3 regions of the Paraburkholderia sp. RL17-337-BIB-A genome follow, and region 1 is predicted to be linked to each of the others. Evidence: riboswitches for the same ligand, from Rfam matches in the RefSeq annotation. Region 1 holds a riboswitch; each other region holds the start of a gene.

Region 1 (4,278 bases):
CGCCGTATCAGATGAGGTCTTACCGTGCGGCACATCATTTTGCCCCCTTTGACAGGGGTGTTTACAGCCTCGGTGCTGGGCGGCGGTGCCGTGGCGCCTTACGACACATCGATGAATTCCTGTGATCAGGAGTACATGATGACCGATCCTGCGAGCGCCGAATATTATTGCGGTCCCGGCCACGCGCACCCCGTGCACGAAGGAGGCTTTCCCGGTTTTGTCGAGATCTACCACTTTCACCATCAACTCGCTGGCGGAGGCGGCGGTGGCAGCACGCCTCGGGGCGGCGGCGCATAGGGCTGGCCCCCGGGCGCGACCATCATGTGCCCGCGAACCGGGACGCGATCGCCGGCGGCATACATGCACTGAAGGTACGCATAGTCGTAGCGGCGCTGCACTTCGTAGGCCGAGCCTTGTGCGGCGCTCGTGCCAACCATGCTCCCGACTAGCAAGCCGACACCCGCGCCCACGGCCGCGCCGGCGCCTCCATTGAACGCCGCACCCGCAGCCGCGCCGAGCCCCGTTCCAATGGCGGCGCTGCCGACCGCGCTCGCGGTTGCCGCCTGGTTGGCCGACACGCCACCCACCTGGTTGAACGCAAATTGCCGGCATGAGGCGTCGTCTGCGCGGAACTGGTCGAACGTCTTTCCGGTGCCGGGCAACGAGCCGCATACAGGGAAAGTTGGGCTAGCGCCGATGCATGCCGCCGAACCCATGCATGCCGCCGACTCCCCTCGTCCCACCGAATCCCCTCATCCCACCGAAACCACGCATACCACCGCCGGGGAACGGGCCGCGATGAAAGCCCGTGCCGATTGGAGCGAAGTGATCGTGACCAAACTGATGAAAGTGGTTGAAATGATGAAAGTGATGGAAATGGTCGACAAAGATCAGGCTCACGCCGCCGCCAATGAATATCGGCGGCCCCCACCACCAGGCGTCGGGATAGGGATAGGCTGCGACGGGGTACCACGGCACGCTGCCATCCTGGCTTTGCACAATCTGCCAGGTCCCATCACTTTGCAGGCACGCACGTCCGACGACCTGCTGCATCGTCCCATCGATTTCTGCCTGCCCGACAACGGCGCGGCAATTCGCGCTGTCGACCGGCACCGGTTGCTCGTCGTAGGTTTGCGCGAGTGCAGGCGCGGCGAAGCCGAGACATGCGAGCAATGTCCCGAAACGAAGCAGTTTGTCCATGATGTATGGCCACATGAATCCCCGACGTTTTCGACGTCGTGTCGTCGGCGTCGCCCAGCACATCGGTGTGCTGGCGCAAGTTCACGGCGCGGGCCTAGCCGCGATAGGCCTCGCCGCTCAGGACCGCTCAGGACGTGGTTGCACGACGAGTAAACGATGGAGCGCACCGGCTTATTCCAGCACCGTGCGTGCAACGTGGACCGTGCCAGGGAAGGTGTGACGGGGTGAGCGGTAGATCAGCGTTGGCGGAGGTGACAACGGTTCCTGGCGGCTGCGGCGCCCGCCCTGCAAAAAATGCTGGAACACTTGAGTCTCCTTTGTCACAAGAGACTTCGCCAGATAATTGGGGCGTTATTGATCGAAACAGTGCCCATAACGAAAGTGCGGGCATGCCGATTTTTCAGCGCTCTTCAGAGCGTTGTTTGTCTAACGAATTGGTGGAGCGGTCCGGCGCGCTGACGCGGTGCAAATCTCAAGGCACTCGCCGGAGACGGCATACGCCTTGAACGGACGAAGCAACCTCTCGAATTAGAACAGCGGGTGCGCTTGCGGGTACAGCGCGGTCCTGAGGGCGAGCACACCGAGGACAACGAAAATGATGGCGGCCAGAATGTGGACCGCCTTTGTTGGCAGGCGGTCGGCGAACGTGTGTCCCAGGTAGATGACGGGCACATTTGCCAACATCATGCCGAGCGTCGTACCCGCGACGACCCCGAAGAACTCGTGGAATCGCGCAGCGAGAGCAATGGTGACGATTTGGGTCTTGTCGCCCATCTCAGCGAGAAAGAATGTGAGCGCGGTTGTGCCGAACACACCCATCGAGTTTTTCGCCAACACCGTATCAGCGTCGTCCAGCTTGTCCGGAATGAGAATCCACACTGCCATCACCGCGAACGACGCGACTACCGCCCAATTCAGAATTCCCGGACTCAGCACGCTCGCAAGCCACGCGCCGAGTGCGCCGGATGCACTATGGTTGATGATGGTAGCGGCAAAAACACCAAGGATGATGGGAATGGGCTTGCGATATCGCGCTGCCAATACCAGGGACAGGAGTTGAGTCTTGTCGCCAATTTCGGCAAGGCCGACCACGCTGGTCGAAACAAGGAAGGATTGCATGGGTTGTTGTACCCGAGCCGCGCTGAAAGAACGCAATGACGCGCATTCCGGCGACCCGGTCCGGTCGGAATGCGTGTCATCGGTCTTGCCAGGCACTTAGCTGCGCACGCCATAGCGGGTCTCTCGACTCGCCAAGTATGTTGACGTGCGCCTTCGAACATCGCGTTCGAGGCGGCTACTCCCCAATGAGCAGGCGCGATTCTATCGCGCCGTGTGTTACGAGAGGCAAGTCATCACGCCGGAAGCTCGTGGCGTTCAGCAGATATTCCATTCGGAGCGGTCACCGGCTGGCATTGGGGGAGACCGGCTTTGTTTCGCCGCGAAGGGCGTCCCGGTCAGGTCAAGGCCCCGTTGGCATTTCTCTGTTCGCCGGCTAGCCGCCCGGAGCAGCTTGTCCCGAACCCGTTTGTACAAGCCAGTGCCAGTCGCGTGCTCCGTGCTCCGTGCTCCGTGCTCCGTGCTCCAGATATTCAGGGCCCGGTAACGGACAGATAAGCGGCGACCTGCTCGATCTGCGTGTCATTCAGCGTAGCCGCTACCGCCGTCATTGTTCCAGCTTTCGGAGGTGAGGCTTTTGCGCGCGCCTGGAATTCGTGCAGCCGGGCGACGGTAAAAGCGGCGGGCTCGCCTGCGATAGTGGGGAAGCGCGCGCCATCGCCCTTGCCGCCCGCGGCGTGGCAACTGAAACATGCCAGTACGCTCGTGCCCGCTCCCACTTCGGCAAGTTGCTTGCCGGCCGCGACGAGCTCCGGCGCTGGCGGCTGTGAAGCTTTCACAAGCGGCGGATGCTGGTTCGAGAAGAAGACCGCGAGAGCTCGCATGTCGCTGTCCGACAGGTTCTGAGCGACCGCCTGCATCTGAGGGCTGACACGCGTGCCGGCCTTGAACATCGACAGCGCGTGTGCAAGGTACTCCGGATTCCTGCCTGCCAGCCGCGGCATGCCCATTTCACTTCCGGCACCCAGCGCACCATGGCATGCTACACATGTCGCAATCGACGGACCCTGCGCAACGTTGTTTGTACTTGCGGTCGCAGCCTGACTCTGGGCGAAGCATAGGCTCGCGAACGCGCCAAGCGACGCCACCAAACCTACTTGCGCGCCGCGCGAAAGGACGTGTCGAAGATATGAACCCACCTTCTCGTGCCGCCCATGCTCTGCGCGAGTCCTGTTGTCCGAATTGCGTACATTGAATCGCTTGATGATGTCGAGCATCTGATCTTCCACTTGAGGTTTGCATCAGTGTGTCGATGGTCAACCGGCGGGTGAATTTGGTTCTATCGATAACGCTCATTGAAGATCGCTATGAAGTCTCAGGGATTGAGCATGCGTAAGGATTTGAGCCTCGATAAAGACGATCGGTGAGTATGTCCGATGACAAAACTGTAATCGGACCGCAACGTAACGGTTATCCAGCCGGCCCTCTTCTCCCGCGATAAATCGAGTCGACACTTTCATTTCGCCTCGAAGGACTTCTTTGTAAAGTGCACAGACAACTCAAGAGCGAAACCTGAAGTTTGCCTGGAATTTAGGATGGTACGAGTGGTGCGAAGAGCGTTGTCACGTTGAAGTGCCGGCAGCGCAGTAGCGCAAAGGAAGCACATCTGCTCAGAAAGCGGACGGAACTTGAGTGACCGCAGTGAAGCGATGCCATGGCGCAAAACGTTCGCCGCGTTGTTTGCGGTCGAGGGCGTCGCGCAGCAGATGGCGCTTCAGGGCCACGACGGCGCGTGCGAACGTGTGGGATGTCAATTCTGCGTCAAACTGATTCATACGGTGACACGTGCCGGATACGTGCTTGAGCTAAAGAAAACTGGCTAATGCAGACCCGGTCAATCCCATAGGGACTGCGGTCTCATTCTCGTCTTCCGTCGCACTTTGACGGTAACGTTCGACAACGAAGTCGACAAACCTTCTGCGTGGCAGCGCCATATGCGATTGTCCCGAGTAAAGAATCCAT
Region 2 (4,278 bases), 1.7 Mb from region 1:
ATATGCGGCTTTTAGGCGCATTCAGAAAAGCGGTACATGTTTCAGCCGCCCAGGCTGGCCAACTTAAAGGGCTGTTTGGCGAAAAAGCGCTCGCAGGGGCTGCAATAACCGCTTTACCCGATTAAACGGGCGTTCGCTTGAAGTTCGAGTCACCGCTTTTGATGAAGCTTTCATAACTCGCACCATGCGCCGGTACTGCATTGCCTTGACCGTCGACGAACGGCGCGGTTTTCGTTGACCCGGTTTGCGCAGGTCGACAATCTGGTCGACGGCGCGGCGAAACTGCTCGCTATCGATCGCGTGATCGGCAGGCGTCCAGTGATCCCTTTCGTCAACGCAGACGGCGATATGCCCTTGCTTGAATGGACCTCGGCGGGTGATGGCCCACGCTTCGCGCGTGCTAGTGCATCACACCGACGGCGAACGGGAATATGCGTACGACCGCACGGCGAAAAGCGGCAAGCTCGACAGGGGCCTGGACGAAGTCGGCGTGAAGGGCTGACTCGTCGTCGATATGAAGGATGACTGGAAGACGGTGTTCAAGCCGGATAGCGCGATGACGACAGCGACAGCGGCTGCGGCTGCTGGACCGTCTAATTAAAGGCTGCCTTTGTTGTGGCCGTCGCTGCGGCTTTTGCGCGGCCATCCCGGCCTTTCATTACTCGCTTAGCGAGTCAGCGTGATCACCAGGTAACTGGCGTACAACACGCCGCACACCAGCAACGCCCACACCGGCACACCGCGTTTGCGCACATTGATCCGCAACCACGCGGCAGCGGCGAGCGTGATCACGATGCCGGTCAACACTTCAATGCGCGGTGTCCACGGCGTCAGCAGAATCCCGATCGCGGGCAGCAAGGTGCCCTGAAACACCATCGCGCCGGTGATGTTGCCGAACGCCAGCGTGTCCTTGCCACGGCGAATCCACAGGATGCTGTTGACCTTCTCGGGCAACTCAGTGGCGATCGGAATGATCAGCAGCGACAGCAGCAGCGGCGAGACGCCGAGCGCCTGTGACACGCCCCGCACCCCGTGGATGAAACCTTCCGCGCCCCACACCAGCAACGCAACGGCCAGTGCCAGTTGCACCGCGATGGTCGCCAGATTCGTAGGCAAGCCAAGACGCGACAGCAGCATCTTGCCCGGCGCTTCGGTGCCATGGCCGGCGTCGACCAGTTTGTTCGAGGCGCGAAACGTCATCACCACATAAGTGATGTACACGCCGACCAGCGCCGCGCTGAACAGCGCCCGCACGATCGTCTCTTCGTGCGGCACGTACATTGCCGCGGCCGCCAGCACGAAGGCGCACAGAAAGTAGTTCAGATCGCGCGTGAAACCGGTGCGCTCCGGCGTGACCCAGCCTTTGGCGCCGCGCGAGCCGAGAATCGCGAGCGTCATCAGGAAAGTGGACAGGGTGGAAAGCATCAGCGGCGCGCCGAGAATCGCGCCGACGCCGATCTCCTGATTGACGGCGCTATCGGCCGTGCCGCCTGCAATCGCGAGCAGCGGGACGAGGGTTTCGGGCAATGCGGTACCGACCGCCGCGAACAGCGAACCCGTCACGCCCTCGGAGATTTTCAGGCGCTCGCCAAGATGTTCGAGCGCATTGGTAAAGAGCTCAGCCGCCACCAGAATGACAACCAGCATGATGGCGAGTTCGAAGAGCAGACCGGTCATGCGCGGCTCCCCGCAAAAGCAAAGAGGAAGCGGCACGACGGACGGCCAAGTGGGGAGACTGGCAGGGCACAACGATGTTTCACAGGGCAACTCCGCGGTCGGACGTAATGACAAACCAATGACGCACCGCGACCCGTCCGACCAGAACGAAGCAGTGCGCCAATGGTCTCGCCAAACCGACCCGGTCGAACGCGCCATGACCCGCAGGCCAAGTATGTTGACGCGCTATCCTTCAATGATTGAAGGAAGGCTACTCCCCAGTGACCGGGGGATTCTAACGGGACGGGCGCCTTTCAACAAGCTTGGGATCTCGCGCATGTTCCGATGCCACCCGGCCTCGCCGCATCCGTTCGACGATACGAGGTCAGGCGCGCCGCGGGCGAGCGATTGCCCCACTGGTAAGATCACTCATCGTCTACGACAGCAGCGAGTCTTCACATGAGTTATCGAAATCGCCAGTGGTTTTACGTCAAACGTCCCGAAGGACGCGTTAGCGATGAGCATTACGAGTTGCGCGAAAGCGAACTCGACGACCATTTGTCTTCGAATGAGGTGTTGATCCGGGCGCGTATCGTCAGCGTCGATCCGTACATTCGAATCCAGCAGCACGAACGCAATACCTACGACGTGCCGCATCCGCTCGGTATCGTCCAGCGCGCGGGCGTGGTGGGTGAAGTGGTGGCGTCGGCGAGTCCGCTGTTCAAGCAGGGCGACTGGGTCTCGGCCTATAGCGGCTGGCAGTTGTACGCCAGGTGCCATCACAGCGAGTTGACGAAGCTGAACCCCGACACAGCGCCGGTTTCGACCGCGCTCGGCGTGCTCGGCATGCCGGGACGCACCGCGTGGTTCGGTTTGATGGAAGCGGGCCGCCCGCGTCCGGGCGACACGCTGGTCGTGTCCGGTGCCGCGGGTGCGGTTGGCTCGCTGGTTGCGCAGTTCGGCAAGCGTGCCGGATGCCGCGTCATCGGAATCGCGGGCGGCCCGGACAAGTGCGCGTTTCTGACCGACACGTTGAAGCTCGACGGCGCGGTCGACTACCGCGCGCATCCCACGCCCGAAGGCCTGCAGTCAGCGCTGCAAGCCGCGACCGGCGGCGTCGATGTCTATTTCGACAACGTGGGCGGCATGGTCACCGACGCGGTGATTCCGCTCATCAAGCGCCGCGCGCGAATTGTGATCTGCGGCGCGATCGCGCAATACGACGGCGGTCTCGACACGCCGGACCTCGCGCCGCGCTTCTTGCAGCACATGCTGTTTCAGCGCGCGACGATCCAGGGAATTCTGGCGCGCGACTTTGTGCACCGGATGGATGAAATGCTGCAGACGGTCGCGCCGTGGGTGAAGAACGGTGAAATTGTGTATCAGGAGACGTACGTCGATGGTTTCGACGCATTGCCGAATGCGCTGAATAGCCTGTTCGAAGGGAAGAATCTGGGGAAGCTGCTGGTGAGAGTGTGATCAGAGCCAGCGGGATGTATCCCGCAGGCTCAGCCTGTTCGACGCGCCAATCTCACCGTGCGGAGATTGGCATCGAATAGAGTGCGACGTGTGTTTGCAAAGCCTTTTGCAAGACCGGTCAGGACCCACTGCATCCAAAATCGCGCGAAGAGACTATCCGGCAGGCGCTTGAGATCATGGAAGCAGCGGATACGCTGCTTACTTCACGGGCGTCACATACTATCCTGACAAGAACCGCTGCGAACGCGGAATGGTAGCGGTATAGGCTTTAATGGTAGCGGCGAGCTGCGGCGGGATCAGATTGCGATTGGTATCGTAAATCGAATAACCATCGCCTTCGCCATTGCCAAGATCGCCATTATGCACAACGTACCAGAACGCCTTCTGCACAGAGCCGTTATTCATCAACACTTTCAACTGGTTGAACGCAGCGGTCTGTCCAGCGTCCGTGCCATCGGTGCCATTGTTGGTTTCCGTGAGCCAGAGCTTTTTAGGCCCATTGGGAACAACGCTCGACAATGTATCGATAAAGGCCTGCACCAGCATGACGTATTCGCTGCTGTTGAAGTGCGGATGGATATCGACCACGTCAACGGCGGCATTCAGGGGGATGGCGGCACTTGCCGTTTTATTCCCAACGGCCTTGATGTCGTCCGTTGCCTGGATCAGCGGATTTGATGCAGGCGGCTTCCAACCATTGTTCGGATAAGCCGAGTTGTAAAAATAAGAGATCCCCTGGGTATGCAGAACCGTTCGGTAGCCCGACTGCGCTTTCGTATTCAGGAACGTCTTGGCGCTCGTGTAGAGCGCTCTCTCGCGCGTCGGAATGTAGCCGGCGATTCCCTTCGGATTTCCGTAGGACGGATCGGATGCCGAGAAACCCCAGTTGGTTTCATTTAACAGCTCGATGTCGGCGGTAAATGGCAAGACCACATCCATGAGCGAGCTCAAATATTTCGAAAAGACGGCGTCACAAGTCAAGCCGTCCCGAAGAGCCGCTCGGCGGCCTCTGAGTACCAGCGCATTTGTAGGCGCTTGCAGGCGCGTACATACCCACCTGGAAGAGAATCTTCATGCCCCGCGTACGGGCTGCATTAAGAAGAGATTTGAGGAACGCCACCCTGTTTGGTGCAAAGTGCTGCC
Region 3 (4,278 bases), 870 kb from region 1:
CGTGACGGGTCTTGTCCAGATCGTGCGGCTCGACCCACACCTGCAGCAGTTTTTCCTTGCCCGAGCCGCTCTTCACGCGTTCTTCGAGTGCCACGAGCTTGCCCGCGACCAGCGCGAACAGATAGCTCGGCTTCCTGAACGGATCTTCCCAGCGCGCGAAATGGCGGCCGTCCGGCAAATCGCCTTCTTCGAGCAGATTGCCGTTCGACAGCAACACCGGATAATCAGCCTTGTTCGCGCGCAGTGTGACCGTGAAGGTCGCCATCACGTCCGGGCGGTCGAGAAAATAGGTGATGCGGCGAAAGCCCTCGGCCTCGCACTGCGTGAAGAAGTTGCCGCCCGAGACGTACAAGCCCGACAGCGTGGTGTTTTCCGCCGGATTGCAGATACTGGTGAGCGTGAGTTCGAAATTGTCGGGCACGTTGTCGAGCGTGAGACCGTGCTCGTGCGCATGCGCGTTGGCGAACGGGGCGCCGTCGATCGCGGCGCCGGCGAACTCGAGTTGTTCGCCCATCAGTTCGAGATTGGCGGCGCGGGACGCGTCCGGGTTGCGGCGCACACGCATCGTATTCCTGACGACGGTGCGTTCGGGGACCAGATCGAACTCCAGGGCGACGGTGTCGATCAGGAAGGCGGGCGGCGCGTAATCGGCGCGGCGGATCACATTGGGCGTTGCGGTATCGGCCATGGCGTTCTGTAGTGATGGGACTCGAGCCGTCACGCGTGCTCATGGCGCGCGAGCCGGGCTTGTCGAGCCATTGTACAAAGGCTCGGCGGATCGTGCGGGTCGAACTTTTTACCGAATCGCCAGGTCAGCGTATTATCGGGCGCCCGCGCGGCGACGGCTGCGCGCAAACGAACCCGGTCAAGACCGGCAATAACAGGCAACACGAGGTAGATCATGAAAATCGATCGATGGACCCGCCGCGCCACGCTGTTGCTGGCCACGCTGACGGTGCTGCTGTCCGGCTGCACGACCTACGTGACCACCGAGGTTACGGCGTTTTCCGACTGGAGCGGCAATGACGCTTCCCGTACCTACGCCTTCACGCGTGCAGCGGATCAGCAGAACAATCTCGAACTCACCACGTACGAACGCTTCGTCGGCAACGAACTCGCCACGCACGCGTTCCGTCAGGTCGACGCTTCACAGGCCCGCTATCTGGTCGGGCTGGCGTACGGGATTCGCTCGGACATGGTAACGGTCGCGCAGCCGGTGTATTACAACCCCTGGCCGGCACCGTACTGGGGTCGGCCGTTCGATCCGTGGGGCCCATGGGGCCCGTTCCCGACCGCGTACGTGAATCAGAGCTACCCGATTTTCACGCACCTGCTCGGCGTGCGGATCACCGAGCGTGCCAGCGGCAAGGAGGTCTATAACGTGACGGCGCGCAACGCGGGCGGCGAGCCGTCGCTGGTGAGGGCCATGCCGTATCTGGCACGCAGCGCGCTGGCCGATTTCCCGCTCGGCAACGGCGTGGTCCATACCGTGAAGATTCCCGTGGATACGAACGGCGGAACCTCGAATGAAGTGGCTACGATGGGTGCCGCACCCGCAGTGGCGCCGGCGGCAGCGTCCAGCGCGGAGGTCGTGCAGTAAGCGGTAAACCGTTGCATCGAACAGCAGACGTTGCGGCGCAACAAAAAACGGCCCGGCAGGTCATTCCTGGTGGGCCGTTTTGCTTCGCGAGCAACGCGCGCGCAGAGCGCTGCATGAGTGGGCTTGCTTAAATTCCCACGCCGAACAGCGCCATCGTCCCCAGAATCACGAACATCACCGCGGCGATGGCGTGCACGGTTCTGGTCGGAAGCTTGTGGGCGAAGCGGTCGCCAAGCAGGATCGCCGGTACGTTGGCGATCATCATGCCGAGCGTCGTGCCGGCCACCACGCCGAAGAAATCGTGAAAGCGCGCGGCGAGGGCGACGGTCGCAATCTGTGTCTTGTCGCCCATTTCCGCGAGGAAGAACGTCACCACGGTCGCGCCGAACACGCCGAAATGCGTGCGGTTGGTGTTGGCCTCTTCATCGTCGAGTTTGTCCGGCACGAGAATCCACAGGCCCATCGCAATGAACGACGCGGCCAATGCCCAGCGCATGATGGTCGGCGTGAGCAGCGAGCCGAGCCAGGCGCCGAGTGCGCCGGCGCAGGCGTGATTGACGAGCGTAGCGGTCAGTACGCCGAGAATGATCGGTATCGGCTTGCGATAGCGGGCGGCGAGGACGAGCGAGAGCAGTTGCGTCTTGTCGCCGATCTCGGCGAGCGTGACCGCTCCGGTCGAAATGAGAAAAGCTTGATTCACGGTGTTTTAGTTCCTCGGGCCGAGATGTGCACGAGCGACGACCCACGACACCGCCGGGCCCTGTTGCGGCGTGTGTGGATCATCGGTCTCGCCAGGCCAGAGGCTGCGGCTGCCATGGCCATAAAGGCCAAGTTTGTTGACAGGCGCCCCCGCGAGCCACACGTTCGACGCACCGTATGACAGCGGTGCGGACATGCCGCGGGGCGGCTACTCCCCAATGAGGGACGGAGTATAGCAGGCGTGGCCGCGCGTTACGCGCCAATTCCCGCCATGGTGTCGCTGCTCCCTGCGCAAATGGCATTGCGCTAAGCGCTCGTCAGTCGTGCCATGGGATTTGAACGCCACATGGGCGTATAACGCAGCGCATCACTCATCGGAAAGGCACCGAAGCCTTCAAATGTTCCGAAACGAAACACTATTCAGAAAGTTAAATGAAAGCATTTGCATCGACTTGTGGATACAACACCGCTCGGTTGGCCGGCAGAGCGCAGTGCGAGTGGCCTTCCAGCCCCATTCCGGATGCACCAGGTGCTACCGGGCCTGCATTGCGGCGTTGTCCAGTGATTCGTCGCACCTGCGATACGGATACAGATAGATACGTCTTTTGTGGCTGATTTAATCCAGAATATTCAGTATGATTCCGGCGACCATAGGGAGCCCGAGACAATCCTGCAGACAATTGGCAAAGGCGCCTAAATAACCGGGGCCAAGTGCCGTTAAATTGCTGAACCCTATATAAGAAGATTGGATTGACCCCCGGCTGGAGATTGCCGTTCCGCGCGGTGCGCACGCTGTGACGGCCAGGTATTCCGTCAGGCGCCCTCAGCCTCTCCTCGCTTCTACGCGCGAACACCGATATGCCCGATCTGCACTGGACCATTCCGGTCGCTCGCTGGTCTAGCTGGCCTGCTGCCGCAACTGCCGCACCCGACATCGGCTTTATCGAGCCGATCGTGCGTCGTCGCCTGAGCACTTTGTCCCGCGTTGCCCTGAAGGTCGCGCATGACTGTGTGGCGCAAGACGACATCCGGGTTGTGTTCGCCTCGCGTCACGGCGAATTGCGCCGTACAACTGAGATCCTCCACGCCATCAGCGCGGGCGAGCCAGTCTCGCCAACGGCCTTCAGTCTGTCCGTGTTGAACGCAATGACTGGCGTATTCGGCATCGCGCGCGGCGATCGTTCCGCCGCCAGCGCGATCTCGGCCGGTGCCGAGACGCTCGGCTACGCGTTGCTGGAGGCGTACGCGCAATACACCGCCCAGCCCGGCTCGCCGGTCTTGCTGGTGTACGCCGACGAACCAGCCGATCCGGCATACGGCACGATTGAAGACGAAGTGCAGGGCGGCGCGATCGCTATCCTGCTGGGCGGCGAAGCAGCGATGGGGCAACTCGTCTGCACGTTGTCGGGCGCAGGTGAACCGGAGTCAGCGAAGACCGCTGAGCAGGCAGGCCACGCAGGTGGAGCAGGTCACGCAGGTGAGGCAGGCGAGGCAAGCCACGCAGGTGAAGCAAACCACACAGGTAAGGCAAGCCACACAGGTGAAGCAAACCACACAGGCAAGGCCAGCCAAGCAGGCAAGCCAACCCTCGCAATCGAGCCAGGCGCAGCGCTCCCGGCCGCAAGCTTCGCGACCCAGACCCAGGCGCTGCTGCATTGTCTGGAAACGGGCAAGCCCGCCGTCTGGCGAGGCGCCGGCGCCGCCTGGCATTGGAGGTGGCATGAACGCGCGCCTTGATTACCTTTGGCGATTCTTCGCGACGGGCATGGCCTTCGTGGTGTTCGGCGTCTGCGGTCTGCTGTTTTCGGTATTGGTGTTCCCGCTCGCGTGGCTGTGGCCGCATCGTGCCTCGCGTCAGCTTGCGGTGACGACCGTGATCCACTGGTTTTTCCGTGCCCTGGTCGCGGTGTTGCAGCGCATCGGCGTGATGGAGCTCGAGGTGTCGGGCGCAGAGGCATTGCGCGCCGGCGGGCCGGCCA

Evidence for each region. Region 1 has a riboswitch for manganese ahead of P0D84_RS07960 (TMEM165/GDT1 family protein). Riboswitches for the same ligand answer to the same signal wherever they lie in the genome.
Region 2: another riboswitch for manganese. It lies ahead of P0D84_RS00045 (sodium:calcium antiporter); the one in region 1 lies ahead of P0D84_RS07960 (TMEM165/GDT1 family protein).
Region 3: another riboswitch for manganese. It lies ahead of P0D84_RS04170 (TMEM165/GDT1 family protein); the one in region 1 lies ahead of P0D84_RS07960 (TMEM165/GDT1 family protein).

Annotation. Positions count from the first base shown of each region.
Region 1 is NZ_JARESY010000001.1:1,749,949-1,754,226, reverse strand. Features, by position in the region: gene P0D84_RS07970 (YMGG-like glycine zipper-containing protein) at 243-716, opposite strand; gene P0D84_RS07965 (hypothetical protein) at 688-1,200, opposite strand; gene P0D84_RS07960 (TMEM165/GDT1 family protein) at 1,729-2,319, opposite strand; yybP-ykoY riboswitch at 2,334-2,515, opposite strand; gene P0D84_RS07955 (c-type cytochrome) at 2,790-3,533, opposite strand; gene P0D84_RS07950 (hypothetical protein) at 3,927-4,091, opposite strand; gene P0D84_RS07945 (LysR family transcriptional regulator) at 4,122-4,278, opposite strand, start outside.
Region 2 is NZ_JARESY010000001.1:8,106-12,383, forward strand. Features, by position in the region: gene P0D84_RS00040 (hypothetical protein) at 380-502, shown strand; gene P0D84_RS00045 (sodium:calcium antiporter) at 667-1,677, opposite strand; yybP-ykoY riboswitch at 1,778-1,948, opposite strand; gene P0D84_RS00050 (NADP-dependent oxidoreductase) at 2,116-3,135, shown strand; gene P0D84_RS00055 (hypothetical protein) at 3,355-4,074, opposite strand.
Region 3 is NZ_JARESY010000001.1:876,022-880,299, forward strand. Features, by position in the region: gene pepN (aminopeptidase N) at 1-688, opposite strand, end outside; gene P0D84_RS04160 (hypothetical protein) at 718-903, opposite strand; gene P0D84_RS04165 (DUF4136 domain-containing protein) at 902-1,600, shown strand; gene P0D84_RS04170 (TMEM165/GDT1 family protein) at 1,728-2,300, opposite strand; yybP-ykoY riboswitch at 2,350-2,528, opposite strand; gene P0D84_RS04175 (beta-ketoacyl synthase chain length factor) at 3,158-4,036, shown strand; gene P0D84_RS04180 (lysophospholipid acyltransferase family protein) at 4,020-4,278, shown strand, end outside.